Regions from separate parts of the Mycobacterium sp. RTGN5 genome, predicted to be linked through region 1. Evidence: predicted binding sites of a transcription regulator. Region 1 holds the regulator's gene; each other region holds the start of a gene.
What was found. Region 1 encodes LexA, which represses DNA repair genes until DNA is damaged. Its sites were predicted from a motif close to CGAACANNTGTTCG; they were not measured.

Region 1 (3,206 bases):
CACTGCGTTTGACGACCGCCAGCACCGCGGTCTCGACGGTGGTGAACCGCCGCCCGCACTCCGGGCAGGATCGGCGCCGCCGAATGGCCTGGCCCTCATCGGCTTCTCGGGAGTCGACCACCCGGGAGTCGGGATGGCGACAGAACGGACAATGCATGACCGCTCCTTCGCCTCCGCCGCAGCTCGATGCTTCGAGCCACCCAGAGCCTACCTGCGCCGTCCGTCGAGCGGCCACGTCCCGGAAACTGGGACCAACGAGCCCGCGGCCATCGAGGCCGCTTGTCCGGCACACGTTTTGGACAGCCATGCCGCGCCGGGTGGTCACCCGATGGGCGCGATGAGGGTCTGTCCGGCGTCCAGCGAAGCCGAATCGAGCTTGTTCAGGTCGCGGATGCGCTGCATGACCTGCCCGGCGGGCGCGTCGGGCGCCACCCGGCCGGCGAGGTGTTGCAGGGTCTCCCCCGCCTGCACCTGAACCACGGCGAGCTGATCCGGCAACTGATCGGTGGCGGCCGTCGGCGTGCCACTGAGATGACCCACCAGCCCCAGCCAGAGGGTGATGAGCGCGGCCACCGCGGCCAGCGCGATGGTGACGGCGGTACTCACCGGCCGGCGCGCGTGCGGCGCCCGCGAGAATGCGACGCCGGTGCCGGGGTAGCGCATCGGCGCGATGGCCGGGTGCGCCGGGTACGGCCGGTGGGCGCGCGGACGGACCGGGCGACCCCGAACCGGCGCGGCGGACCTGACCGCCGCCCGGGGGCGCATCGGCCGCACCGGTGCTGATGGGAAAACCTGCCGATCGTCGATAACGGTCACGTCTGCTTCCTTCCTCCAAGACGCCCACTGTTCGCTCTTGTGTTCGAACTGTACTCGATCATGCGTTCGAAAACCGAACATGTGAGCGAGCGTGTCTGAAGAATAAATCCGGCCACCGACAAGTTTTGATGTGCCTAGATTCGGGTGGCCACCTGCACGATCATCGGGCGCGACACGCAGGCGTCGAACAAGTGTTTGATTATCGATGCCAGCACGACTACATTCGGGCGCATGAGCGACCGCACTGAGCTATCAGGCACCGACACACCGAGATCAAGCACCGATCCCGGGCTGACCGAGCGGCAGCGAACCATCCTCAACGTGATCCGCTCCTCGGTCACCACCCGCGGCTATCCCCCGAGCATCCGCGAGATCGGCGATGCCGTCGGCCTCACCTCGACGTCGTCGGTGGCGCACCAGCTGCGCACCCTCGAGCGCAAGGGCTACCTGCGCCGCGACGCCAACCGCCCGCGCGCCGTGGACGTGCGCGGCACCGACGAGGTGACAGCGGTGCGCACCGACGTCGACGGCTCGGACGCACTTCCCGAGCCGACGTTCGTGCCGGTGCTGGGCCGGATCGCCGCCGGCGGCCCGATCCTGGCCGAGGAGGCCGTCGAGGACGTCTTCCCGCTACCGAAGGAGCTCGTCGGTGAGGGCTCGCTCTTCCTGCTCAAGGTCGTCGGCGAATCCATGATCGACGCCGCGATCTGCGACGGCGACTGGGTGGTCATCCGCCAGCAGAACGTGGCCGACAACGGCGATATCGTCGCGGCGATGATCGACGGCGAAGCCACCGTGAAGACGTTCAAACGCACCAGCGGTCAGGTCTGGTTGATGCCCCACAACCCGGCGTTCGACCCGATTCCCGGTAACGAGGCCGCGATCCTCGGCAAGGTCGTCACCGTCATCCGCAAGATCTAGCGGACACTCCGCCTCGATCAGGGGCGCAGCTCACTCCGCCTTGAGGAACCCGTTCGCCTGAGCGAGTTCCTCACTGGCGAACCATACTTCGGGCACGGTGTGGTCGTAGAGGGCCGAATCCGGGGTGTAGTAGAGCCCCGAATGGGTGTTGGCCTTGATCACGTAACCCTCGGGTGCCTGATACGGATCAGAGAGCGGAAGGTGGATCGCCGGACGCGACGAGGCAGCCCCAGCCGAGACATCGGACTGCAGAATCTCTGCCGGCGCAGTGACCGATTGATCGTCGTCGTCGAGATCCTCGGGGACCTGCTCGTCGACGAACTCCGCCTCGGCGAACTCCTCTGGCTCCGGCTCGGCTTCTGGCTCGGCGGCGCGACGGCGCCCGCGCGGCTTACCGAGGTCGCCCATGTCGAGTCGCCACATCGACTGTGACTCACCAAGGTTCACCACTGCATGGCGCCCCGAATCAGCGGCCTCGTCGTCGTCCTCGATCTCCTCGATCTCGGCATATTCATGCTCGACGGGTACCTCGGCGGCCTCGGCTGCGTCCGTCTCGTCGGAATCCACGGGCTCGGCGGGAATGAGCGTCGGCGTGGTGTCGATCGAGTCCTGATCCCCATCGAACACGTCCTCGGGCCCAGGCTGCGACTTCTCGTCGCCACCCGGCTGCGCCCAGGAGAACCCGGGCGCCTGGGCGACCTGCACGCGGCCGCCATCGGGATACGTCGAAAAGCGGTCAGGCGCCAAAACACCCGTGGAATCCTCGTGCTCTCCCGGCCAGTGATCGTCATCGTCGTCGTATTCCGAATCGTGGAAGTCGTCGTCGACCTCGATTTCGGTGCTACGCCGCCGCTGCAGCCAGAGCAGACCCAGGGCGATCACCGCGACCAGCAACAGCGCCGGAATGATGATCAGCAGCCACCACCAGTGCCAGGTGAAGCCGTTGCCGGACTTCGGCGCCGCCGAACCCGCCTGCGGCCCGGTCGCGTTGGGCACTTGCACCCCAGCCAACTGCCCGGCCAGCTCCGGCGGTTTGGTGGTGAACTTGTTGCCGGACTTGTTGAAGGAGATCTCGCCACCGCTGAACTTCTGCGTCACGGTGTCGCCGTTGGCGCTCTGCTCGCCGGTCGGCACGCCGAGCTTGCCGCCCGCCCCGCCCAGCTTCGCCCACGCGGCGTTGATCGCACCGCGCACCACGATGGCGCCGTTGTCGGGCGTCCAGAAGATCACCGGCTTGTCGGCGGCGCTGAACGCGCTGACACGACTGTTCGGGGCGCCCCCGTCGGCCTCGGTGCCGGCCGGCAGGCCGAGATCGCCGGTCGGTCCACCCTGCGCCTCGTACTTCGACAGGATCGCGCCCGTCACCGCGTGTGCGCCCGTCGCCGGTGAGTAGAAGATCTTGCCGCCGGTGTAGTCCTGCACGGCGCCGTCGGTGCCGACGGGACTTTGGGCGCCCTGCCGGGCACCGA
Region 2 (3,206 bases), 780 kb from region 1:
GGCCGACATTCCGTCGCGGCCCTCACGAACAGCGTCGGCAAGGGCCACCAGGTCGTCCTCGTCCGGAAACTCGGGCAGCGGGCCGGCATGGCGAACCAGGTCCCACCCGATCGGCGCGGTGATCCGGGTGGCATGTCCGATGCACAGATCCCAGGAGTGCGGTTCGCGGCTGATTGCCAGCGGGCCGACGACGGCGGTGGAATCGGAATAGACGAACGTCAGCGTCGCCACCGCATAAAGGGGGCACCCAGGCCGTGAGCAGCGACGGGGAACATTCACGTCCGTGAGGTTATCGCGGTTCATTCACCGGTGACTCGCGGACACGCGCAGCCGCAAGGCCGCCGATTCACAACCGTTACGATCACTGTCGTGGCCGATTCCCGCAGCTCCCGGCGAGGTGGTCGGTCCGGCGGCGGCCCGGGATCGCGCCGGGGACGCGAGATGCGGGGCCCGCTGCTGCCGCCGACGGTGCCTGGCTGGCGCAGCCGCGCCGAGCGGTTCGACATGGCGGTGCTGGAGGCTTACGAGCCGATCGAGCGGCGCTGGCAACAACGGCTCACCGGACTGGACGTCGCCGTCGACGAGATCCCGCGCATCGCGCCGAAGGATCCGGACAGTGTGCAGTGGCCGCCCGAAGTGGTCGCCGACGGGCCTATTGCGCTGGCTCGGCTGATCCCGGCCGGGGTAGATGTACGCGGTAACTCCACGCGAGCCCGAATAGTGCTGTTTCGCAAGCCGATCGAGCGGCGGGCCAAGGACTCGATCGACCTGACGGATCTTCTCCACGAGATTCTGGTGGCGCAGGTGGCCACCTACCTCGGTGTCGAACCGTCAGTCATCGACCCGAGTATGGAAGAGGATTAGGTTGCGCTTGCGCGTCAGATGATGCCGCGCTTGAGGCGACGACGCTCCCGCTCGGAGAGCCCGCCCCAGATGCCGAAGCGCTCATCGTGAGCCAAGGCGTAGTCGAGGCACGATTCACGCACCTCGCAGCCCAGGCAGATGCGCTTGGCTTCGCGAGTGGAACCACCCTTTTCAGGGAAGAACGCTTCGGGGTCGGTCTGCGCGCACAGCGCGCGTTCCTGCCACTGGTCTTCGTCTTCGATTGAATCCGGTGTCGCTTCGATGATCGGCTCCGGCACCAAACTCAAGTGAGCGCGTGCCATTACCCCCATCGTCTGCGATCCGGGAATGGACTGCGGCAACCCCATTGCGCCAATTACGTGCTCATAGGACATTTCCGCCTCCTTTACCTGGTTTCGTAGATCTCTGCATGTCGCCCACTTTTGAAGTGTGCCCAACTCCATTCGAACACCTGGTCGAATCACGGTCTGGGACACCGAAACCGGCAGGTCCGACCGGGAAATGACACTGATGTGATTAGACACGTCTGAGATGCTTCGCGCAAGCGATTGAACCGAAATTGATACCACTTTCCTCGGACAATTCGGCGAGTCGATGCACCGGCGTGTCTTGGGAGTGACCCGATTGTGACCGCGTGCGTCGCCGAAAGTGCCGACCGCCTAGTGTCGGTCGGTGTGAAGATCACCGTTCTGGTCGGCGGCGTTGGGGGTGCCCGCTTCTTGCTGGGCGTGCAGCGATTGCTCGGCCTCGGCCAGTTCGCCGGCCAGATATCCGCAGCCACAAGCGATCTTGATCATGCGCTGACGGCCGTGGTCAACATCGGCGACGACGCGTGGATGCACGGCGTACGGATCTGCCCCGACCTCGACACCTGCATGTACACCTTGGGCGGCGGTATCGACCCCGAGCGCGGCTGGGGACATCGCAACGAGACCTGGAATGCAAAAGAGGAATTGGCGGCCTACGGGGTCCAACCGGATTGGTTCGGTTTGGGCGACCGAGATTTAGCCACGCATTTGGTACGAAGCCAAATGCTGCGGGCGGGATATCCGCTTTCCCAGGTGACTGAGGCACTCTGCCGTCGCTGGACCCCCGGCGCCACGTTGCTGCCGGCCAGCGACGACCGGTGCGAAACCCACGTCGTGATCGACGATCCAGACACCGGCGACCGCAAGGCGATTCACTTCCAGGAGTGGTGGGTGCGCTACCGCGCCCAGGTGGCCACACACAGCTTCGCGTTCGTCGGCTCCGAAAACGCCACTGCCGGGCCGGGTGTCGTCGATGCGATCACCGACGCCGACGTTGTCATGCTGGCACCGTCGAACCCGGTGGTGAGCGTCGGTGCGATCCTGGGTATCCCCGGGATCCGCGCGGCACTGCGGTCCACACCCGCGCCGGTCGTCGGCTACTCCCCCATCATCGGCGGAAAGCCGTTGCGGGGTATGGCCGACGAGTGCCTGTCGGTGATCGGCGTCGAAACCTCGTCGCAAGCCGTCGCTCGGCACTACGGCGCACGGTCGGCGACCGGAATCCTGGACTACTGGTTGATCTCCGAGGGAGATCAGGCCGAAATCCCCGGCGTGACGGTGAAATCGATACCCCTGCTGATGACCGACCCGACGGCCACCGCCGAGATGGTGCGCGCCGGGCTGGAATTGGCAGGTGTGTCGCCGTGAGTCTCGAGCACGGGACCGCGGCTCCGGTCGAAATCCTGCCCGTCGCCGGCCTTCCCGAATTCCGCCCCGGCGACGATCTGGCCGCCGCCCTCGCCGACGCCGCCCCGTGGCTGCGCGACGGCGACATCGTGGTGGTGACCAGCAAGGTGATGTCGAAATGCGAGGGCCGCATCGTCGCGGCGCCTTCCGACCCCGACGAACGAGATGCCCTGCGCCGCACACTCATCGACGCTGAGGCGGTGCGGGTGCTGGCGCGCAAGGGCCGCACCCTTATCACCGCGAACCGCAACGGCATCGTGCAGGCCGCCGCCGGCGTCGACGGCTCCAATGTCGGCGCAACCGAATTGGCCCTGCTGCCACTCGATCCCGATGCAAGCGCGGCCGCGCTGCGCGCGGCGCTGCACGACCGGTTGGGTGTGAACGTCGCGGTGCTCGTCACCGACACGATGGGCCGCGCCTGGCGCAACGGGCAAACCGACGCCGCGATCGGCTCGTCCGGGCTGCCGGTGCTGTACGGCTACGCCGGTGCCGTCGACCGGCACGGCAACGAGCTGGTGGTCACCGAGGTGGCCGTCGCCGACGAAATTGCCGCCGCCGCCGACCTTGTCAAAGGCAAGCTGACCGCGGTGCCCGTCGCGGTGGTACGCGGCCTCGAACTCGACGACG
Region 3 (3,206 bases), 130 kb from region 1:
CTCCCCCACCGCAACCGCGAGGGTGGACACCCCGACCGGACCGCCGCCGAAGCTCTTGGTCAGCGCCGTGAGCACCGCCCTGTCGAGCCGGTCAAGGCCGAGTTCGTCGACGTCGTAGACCGCAAGCGCCGCCTTGGCGATGTCGCGGGTGATCACCCCGTCGGCGCGCACCTCGGCGTAGTCGCGCACCCGCCGCAGCAGCCGGTTGGCGATGCGTGGCGTACCCCGCGACCGGCGGGCGATCTCGGTACCGGCATCGGACTCGAATTCGATGCCGAGGATGCCCGCCGACCGGGTCAGCACCCGTTCCAGATCGGCGGGCTCGTAGAAGTCCATCTGTGCGGTGAACCCGAAGCGATCGCGCAACGGCCCGGTCAGCGCACCGGACCGGGTGGTGGCACCGACCAGAGTGAACGGCGCCACGTCGAGCGGAATCGATGTCGCCCCAGGACCTTTGCCGACGACCACGTCGACCCGGAAGTCCTCCATCGCCAGGTACAACATCTCCTCGGCCGGCCGGGCGATACGGTGAATCTCGTCGATGAACAACACGTCGTGCTCGACGAGGTTGGACAGCATCGCGGCCAGGTCCCCCGCGCGGAGCAGTGCCGGGCCGGACGTCACCCGCAGCGACGTGCCCATTTCGGCGGCGATGATCATCGCCAGCGACGTCTTACCCAGGCCGGGCGGACCCGCCAGCAGGATGTGATCCGGTGTGCCGCCGCGGTTTTTGGCGGCCTCCAGCACGAGCGATAGCTGTTCGCGCACCCTGGACTGGCCGATGAATTCCTTGAGGCTGCGGGGCCGCAGGCTGGCGTCGATATCGCCTTCGCCAACGGTCAGCGCCGGCGAGACGTCGCGTTCGAGGTCCTCGTCCCCCTCGTCGCCCTCGTCGCCCTCGAACCGGCTCACCTGGTCTTCCCCAGCAGTGACAGGGCCGCCCGCAGCGCACTCTGCGTGTTCGCATCCGGGTCGTCGGCCAGCACCTTGTCAGTGGCTTCCTCGGCCTGCTTGGCCGCAAAGCCAAGTCCGACAAGGGCTTCCACCACGGGAGTGCGCACCGCATGACCGGTGGCCGCGGCCAGAGCCGCACCGCCGGCGACCGCGCCGATCTTGTCGCGCAATTCCAGCACCATCCGTTCGGCACCACGCTTGCCGATGCCTGGCACCCGCGTCAAGGCGGTCACGTCGCCGTCGGCAAGTGCCTGGCGCAGCGCGGTCGCGTCGTAAACGGCCAGCGTCGCCAGCGCGATCTTCGGGCCGACCCCGGACACCCCGAGCAGCGTCGAGAACAGGTCGCGCGCATCGGAGTCGGCGAAGCCGTAGAGCGTCTGGGAGTCCTCACGCACGATCATCGCGGTGATCAGGCGGGCCTCGCTGCCGCGCCGCAACGTGGCCAGCGTCGACGGGGTGACCATCACCTTGTAGCCGACGCCGGCGGCCTCGATGACGACGTGGTCGAGGGCGATGTCGAGGACTTCACCGCGCACCGAGGCGATCACGTCGTGCTCCGCGAGACTGGCTTGCGCGCGGCCTTCAGCCGAGCCTGGTAGGCGCGTTTCTGCTCGGCGGCCATCGCCTCGGCCTGCGCCATCCGAGCAATCATCGGGGCGCGCCAGCAGTGGCAGATCGCCAGGGCCAGTGCGTCGGCGGCGTCAGCCGGCGTCGGCTTCTGCTGCAATTGCAGGATCCGGGTGACCATCGCGGTGACCTGTGCCTTGTCTGCCCGGCCGTTGCCGGTGACGGCGGCCTTGACCTCGCTGGGGGTGTGGAAATGCACGTCGATGTCGCGGCGGGCGGCGGCCAGCGCGATCACGCCGGCGGCCTGGGCGGTGCCCATCGCGGTATTCGCGTTCTGGTTGGCGAAGACCCGCTCGATCGCGATCACGTCGGGCAGGTGGGTGTCCATCCAATGGTCGACGGCGTCGCTGATCGTCATCAGGCGCCGCTGCAGCGGTTCGTCGGCCGGGGTGCGCACCACGTCGACGTCCAGCGCCGTGACCTGGCGGCCGCCTCGGCTCTCGATCATCGAGAGACCGCACCGGGTCAACCCGGGGTCGACTCCCATTACGCGCACGGATTGCCCTTTCCGACTACGAACAGCTGTTCGATAACAGTAGCGGGCCAGGCTGACGGGATCGGTGATGACACGCCACGCGGATCGCTGAGCAGTGGCTATCGTCAGACCATGGGCGGCACCGACGCATTCCATCCCGATCTGTCCGGCAGCGCGCCGGTCGGCAACCGCGTGCGCCACATCAGGGCCGCCGACCTCGACGGCAGCACCTCGCAGACCGGCGGCATGCAGCGGTTCGCCGCGATCAGCGGCCCGTCTGTCGGCTCGGAGAAGCTGTGGATGGGCGAGACGCACGTCGGGCCGGGTGTGGCGTCGGCCAACCATCACCACGGCGAGTCGGAGACGGCGATCTTTGTGCGCAGCGGCCACCCCGAGTTCGTCTTCCACGACGGTGTCGGTGAGGTGCGCATCAGTACCGAGCCGGGCGACTACATCTTCGTGCCGCCGCACCTGCCCCACCGGGAGGAGAACCCGGACCCCGGCGAGCCCGCCGTCGTCGTCATCGCCCGCAGCACCCAGGAGGCCATCATCGTCAATCTGGACCGGCTGTATCCGCTGTGAGCGTCGAGGACACCGCCAGGCAGACCAGGCCCGGCCGGCCGCGTAGCGAGCAGTCTCGCTCGGCAGTGGTCCGCGCGACTTCAGAGTTGTTGCACGAGATCGGGTTACGGGCAATGACCACCGAACAGATCGCCGCTCGCAGCGGATCCAGCAAGGCGACGATCTACAAGTGGTGGCCGAATAAATACGCCGTCGCCGTCGACGCGTTCTTCTCCGAGATGCAGGCCGACTCCCCCGACCCCGACACCGGTTCGGCCCAGCAGGATTTCACGATCTGGCTGCGCGGACTGTTCCACTTCTACACCGGACCGAGCGGACGGGTCTTCGCTCAGTTGGTCGGCGAGGCTCAGTTCGATCCCGAGGTGACCAATGAGCTGCGCGACGGGTTGATCCGCACCCGGCGCGCGGTGCTGGAGACCGTCTGGGACCGCGGGGTGGCACGTGGTGAACTGCGTGCCGACGTCGACCGCGACGTCGCGGTCGACCTGATCGTCGGGCCCGCCCTGTACCGGCTGATGACCAGCCGTGGCGCCCTGGATGACGCCGCCGCCGACGCCATCGTCGACGC
Region 4 (3,206 bases), 930 kb from region 1:
CCAGTCCATCTCCGAGAGCTCCTGTGCCTCGTCGACCACGACGTGCCGGTAGGTCCAGTCCCGGTCGGCGGCGGCACGTTCGGCGAGATCGCGCGTGTCGCGCTCGAGGTAGCGCTCGGCGAGGCCTTCGGCGTCGATCAAGTCCTGCGCGAGCAGATGATCCTCGTCGTCCATCAGATCCTCGTGGGCGACCATGTTTTCCAAAACTCCTGCGGCGTATTCCTTTTCGGCTTCGCGTGTCCGTTCGGCGGCTTCGTCGGCCCGCTTGTCGCGACCCAGCAGGTCGACCAGTTCGTCGAGCAGTGGCACATCCGACACTGTCCAGGCGGCACCGACTTCCCGCCATAGCGCCGGGTCGGCGCCGGCGGCGCGTAGCCGCTCGACCGACGTGTATAGCGTGGCCAAAAGGTCCTCCGGCGTCAGGACCGGCCAGAGTTCGTCGAGGGCGGCGGCGAACCGGTCACTCTCGTCGAGCTCGGAGAGCAGATCGGTGCGCACCTTCTCCCAGGCTTCGCGATTGTCGCGGGTCAGCCAGCCACGGCCGATCCGGGCGATCCCGCGTTCGGTCAGGACATAGGTGATGATCTCCCGGAACACCGCGCGGGCCGCGTTGTGCGGCAGCCCGGTGGCGCGCGCTTCGTCGATCGCCCACTGGGTGGTGTCGGCGGCGATCCGCATCGTGACGTCGGCCAAGGGGATCTCCAATGGCTGCTCGGGCAGCCGTTGGCGGTCCGCGATCGCTGCCGCGAGGACGTCGACCATCGCGCGAGAGCCCTTGATCCGGACGACGTCTGGGGTGTCCTCGGCGGTGACATTCAGTCCGGGAAGCAGATCGCCGACCGTCATGAACACCACCTCCGACTCGCCTAGCGACGGCAGCACGCGGCCGATGTGGTTCATGAACGCCTGGTTGGGGCCGACGACCAGCACCCCGTGACCTTCGATCCGCTTCCGCTGGGTGTAGAGGAGGTACGCGACGCGGTGCAGCGCCACCACGGTCTTGCCGGTGCCGGGGCCGCCCTCGATCACCAGCACGCCCGGATGATCGAGCCGGATGATCTCGTCCTGCTCGGACTGGATGGTCGCCACGATGTCGCGCATGCCCTCTCCGCGGGGCGCGTTGACCGCCGAGAGTAGGGCCGCATCGCTGCTGAAGGGGCTGTCGTCGCCGGCGCCGGGGTCGGGGCGGCCGAAGACCTCGTCGGTGAAATCGACCAGGCGTCGTCCGATGGAATGGAACTGGCGACGCCGGCGCATGCCCTCGGGGCTGGCGGCGGTGGCTACATAAAAGGCACGCGCGGCCGGTGCCCGCCAGTCGAGCAGCAGCGGTTCGTGGTCGTGGTGCTCGTCGAGGATGCCGATGCGGCCGACGTAGATCCGTTCGCCCGAAATGGCGTCCAGTCGTCCGAAACACAGCCCTTGGTCAGCCACGTCCAACCGCGTCACCGATCGGGCCAGCGCGCGCACCTCGGCGTCGCGGGCAACCAGGGTTCCGCCGTCCTGGACGTCGATCGGCCCCCCGAGCGCGGCACGGTACTGAGCCTTGACCCGCATGCGCTTAGCGTCGAGCCAGTCATAGAGTCCGGCCAGGTAGTCCCGTTCGGACTCCAGTTCGTGCTCGTACGCGTCAGTCGGCATACCTGTCGGTTCCTCCGCAATATCGTCGTCACTTCCGGCGTCCATCTTCGTCCCTATTTGAGTCCGCAACTCCCGCGTAGAACATATGTTCGATAAACTCGCCGGATGAGCTGGTTCAACGGGCCGCCGAGTTGGTCGGAGATGGAGCGGGTGCTCAACGGCAAGCCTCGCAGGCCGGGGTTGTCGCTCGGGGAGCCGCACGCCGACGGCGGAGACAGCCCGGCCTGGTCACGCCACCGGGAACCCTACGAACCGCCGGGGGAGCGCCCGCTGCGCTCGGCCGTGCCCTACGCCGAGCTGCATGCGCATTCGGCCTACAGCTTCCTCGACGGGGCCAGCACCCCCGAGGAGCTCGTCGAGGAGGCGTCCCGGCTCGACCTGCGGGCCATCGCGCTGACCGATCACGACGGCCTCTACGGCGTGGTGCGATTCGCCGAGGCGGCCAAGGAGCTCGACATGCGCACCGTCTTCGGTGCCGAGCTGTCGCTGAGCAATACCCCCCGCACCGAGCTGCCCGACCCGCCCGGTCCGCACTTGCTGGTGCTTGCCCGCGGCCCGGAGGGCTATCGCCGACTGTCTCGTCAGCTGTCCGCCGCGCATCTGGCCGGCGGCGAGAAGGGCAAGCCGCGTTATGACTACGACTCGCTCACCGAGGCCGCGGGCGGGCATTGGCACATCCTCACCGGCTGCCGCAAAGGCCATGTCCGGCAGGCTCTTTCGGAGGGCGGGCCACAGGCGGCCGCCGCGGCATTGGCCGATCTGGTGGACCGCTTCGGTCGCGACCGGGTCAGCATCGAACTCACCTGCCACGGTGATCCGCTCGACGACGAGCGCAACGCCGCGCTGGCCGCGCTGGCACCGCGGTTCGGGGTCGGCGTCGTCGCCACCACCGCCGCCCACTTCGCCGAGCCGAGTCGCGGTCGGCTGGCCATGGCCATGGGGGCGATCCGGGCGCGCCAGTCGCTGGATGAAGCGGCCGGTTGGCTGGCCCCGCTGGGCGGCGCACATCTGCGCTCCGGTGACGAGATGGCGAGGATGTTCGCCCGCTATCCCGACTCTGTCAGCGCCGCAGCTGATCTCGGCGAGCAGTGCGCCTTCGGACTGGCACTGATCGCCCCGCAGCTGCCCCCGTTCGATGTGCCCGACGGGCACACCGAGGACAGCTGGCTGCGTGAGCTGGTGATGGTCGGTGCCGCCCGGCGCTACGGGCCTCGATCCGGCGCGCCGGAGGCCTACGCTCAGCTCGAGCGCGAGCTCGATATCATCGCCACGTTGAAGTTCCCGGGGTATTTCCTGGTGGTCCACGACATCACCCGGTTCTGCCGGGACAACGACATCCTTTGTCAGGGAAGGGGATCGGCGGCCAACTCCGCGGTGTGCTACGCGCTGGGCGTCACCGCCGTCGACCCGATCGCCAACGAACTGCTCTTCGAACGGTTCCTGTCCCCGGCCCGCGACGGACCACCCGACATCGACATCGACATCGAATCGGACCTTCGAGAAAAGGCCATCCAGTACGTCTACGAGCGCTATGGCCGCGACTACGCCGCACAGGTCGCCAACGTCAT

Region 2: a site for LexA is predicted at 1,309-1,322, ahead of cofD (2-phospho-L-lactate transferase). Genes of this name have one in related genera too.
Region 3: a site for LexA is predicted at 2,097-2,110, ahead of ruvC (crossover junction endodeoxyribonuclease RuvC). Genes of this name have one in related genera too.
Region 4: a site for LexA is predicted at 1,717-1,730, ahead of SLQ31_RS07110 (error-prone DNA polymerase). Genes of this name have one in related genera too.

Annotation. Positions count from the first base shown of each region.
Region 1 covers NZ_JAPZLA010000001.1:2,379,997-2,383,202, reverse strand. Annotated here, with positions in the region: gene nrdR (transcriptional regulator NrdR) at 1-157, opposite strand, end outside; gene SLQ31_RS11600 (LysM peptidoglycan-binding domain-containing protein) at 322-816, opposite strand; gene lexA (transcriptional repressor LexA) at 1,048-1,737, shown strand; gene SLQ31_RS11590 (hypothetical protein) at 1,768-3,206, opposite strand, start outside.
Region 2 covers NZ_JAPZLA010000001.1:1,600,688-1,603,893, reverse strand. Annotated here, with positions in the region: gene SLQ31_RS07855 (DUF3499 domain-containing protein) at 1-279, opposite strand, end outside; gene SLQ31_RS07850 (metallopeptidase family protein) at 442-864, shown strand; gene SLQ31_RS07845 (WhiB family transcriptional regulator) at 879-1,211, opposite strand; gene cofD (2-phospho-L-lactate transferase) at 1,539-2,540, shown strand; gene SLQ31_RS07835 (coenzyme F420-0:L-glutamate ligase) at 2,537-3,206, shown strand, end outside.
Region 3 covers NZ_JAPZLA010000001.1:2,505,955-2,509,160, reverse strand. Annotated here, with positions in the region: gene ruvB (Holliday junction branch migration DNA helicase RuvB) at 1-912, opposite strand, end outside; gene ruvA (Holliday junction branch migration protein RuvA) at 909-1,502, opposite strand; gene ruvC (crossover junction endodeoxyribonuclease RuvC) at 1,499-2,077, opposite strand; gene SLQ31_RS12285 (cupin domain-containing protein) at 2,189-2,638, shown strand; gene SLQ31_RS12280 (TetR/AcrR family transcriptional regulator) at 2,635-3,206, shown strand, end outside.
Region 4 covers NZ_JAPZLA010000001.1:1,449,267-1,452,472, forward strand. Annotated here, with positions in the region: gene helR (RNA polymerase recycling motor ATPase HelR) at 1-1,638, opposite strand, end outside; gene SLQ31_RS07110 (error-prone DNA polymerase) at 1,744-3,206, shown strand, end outside.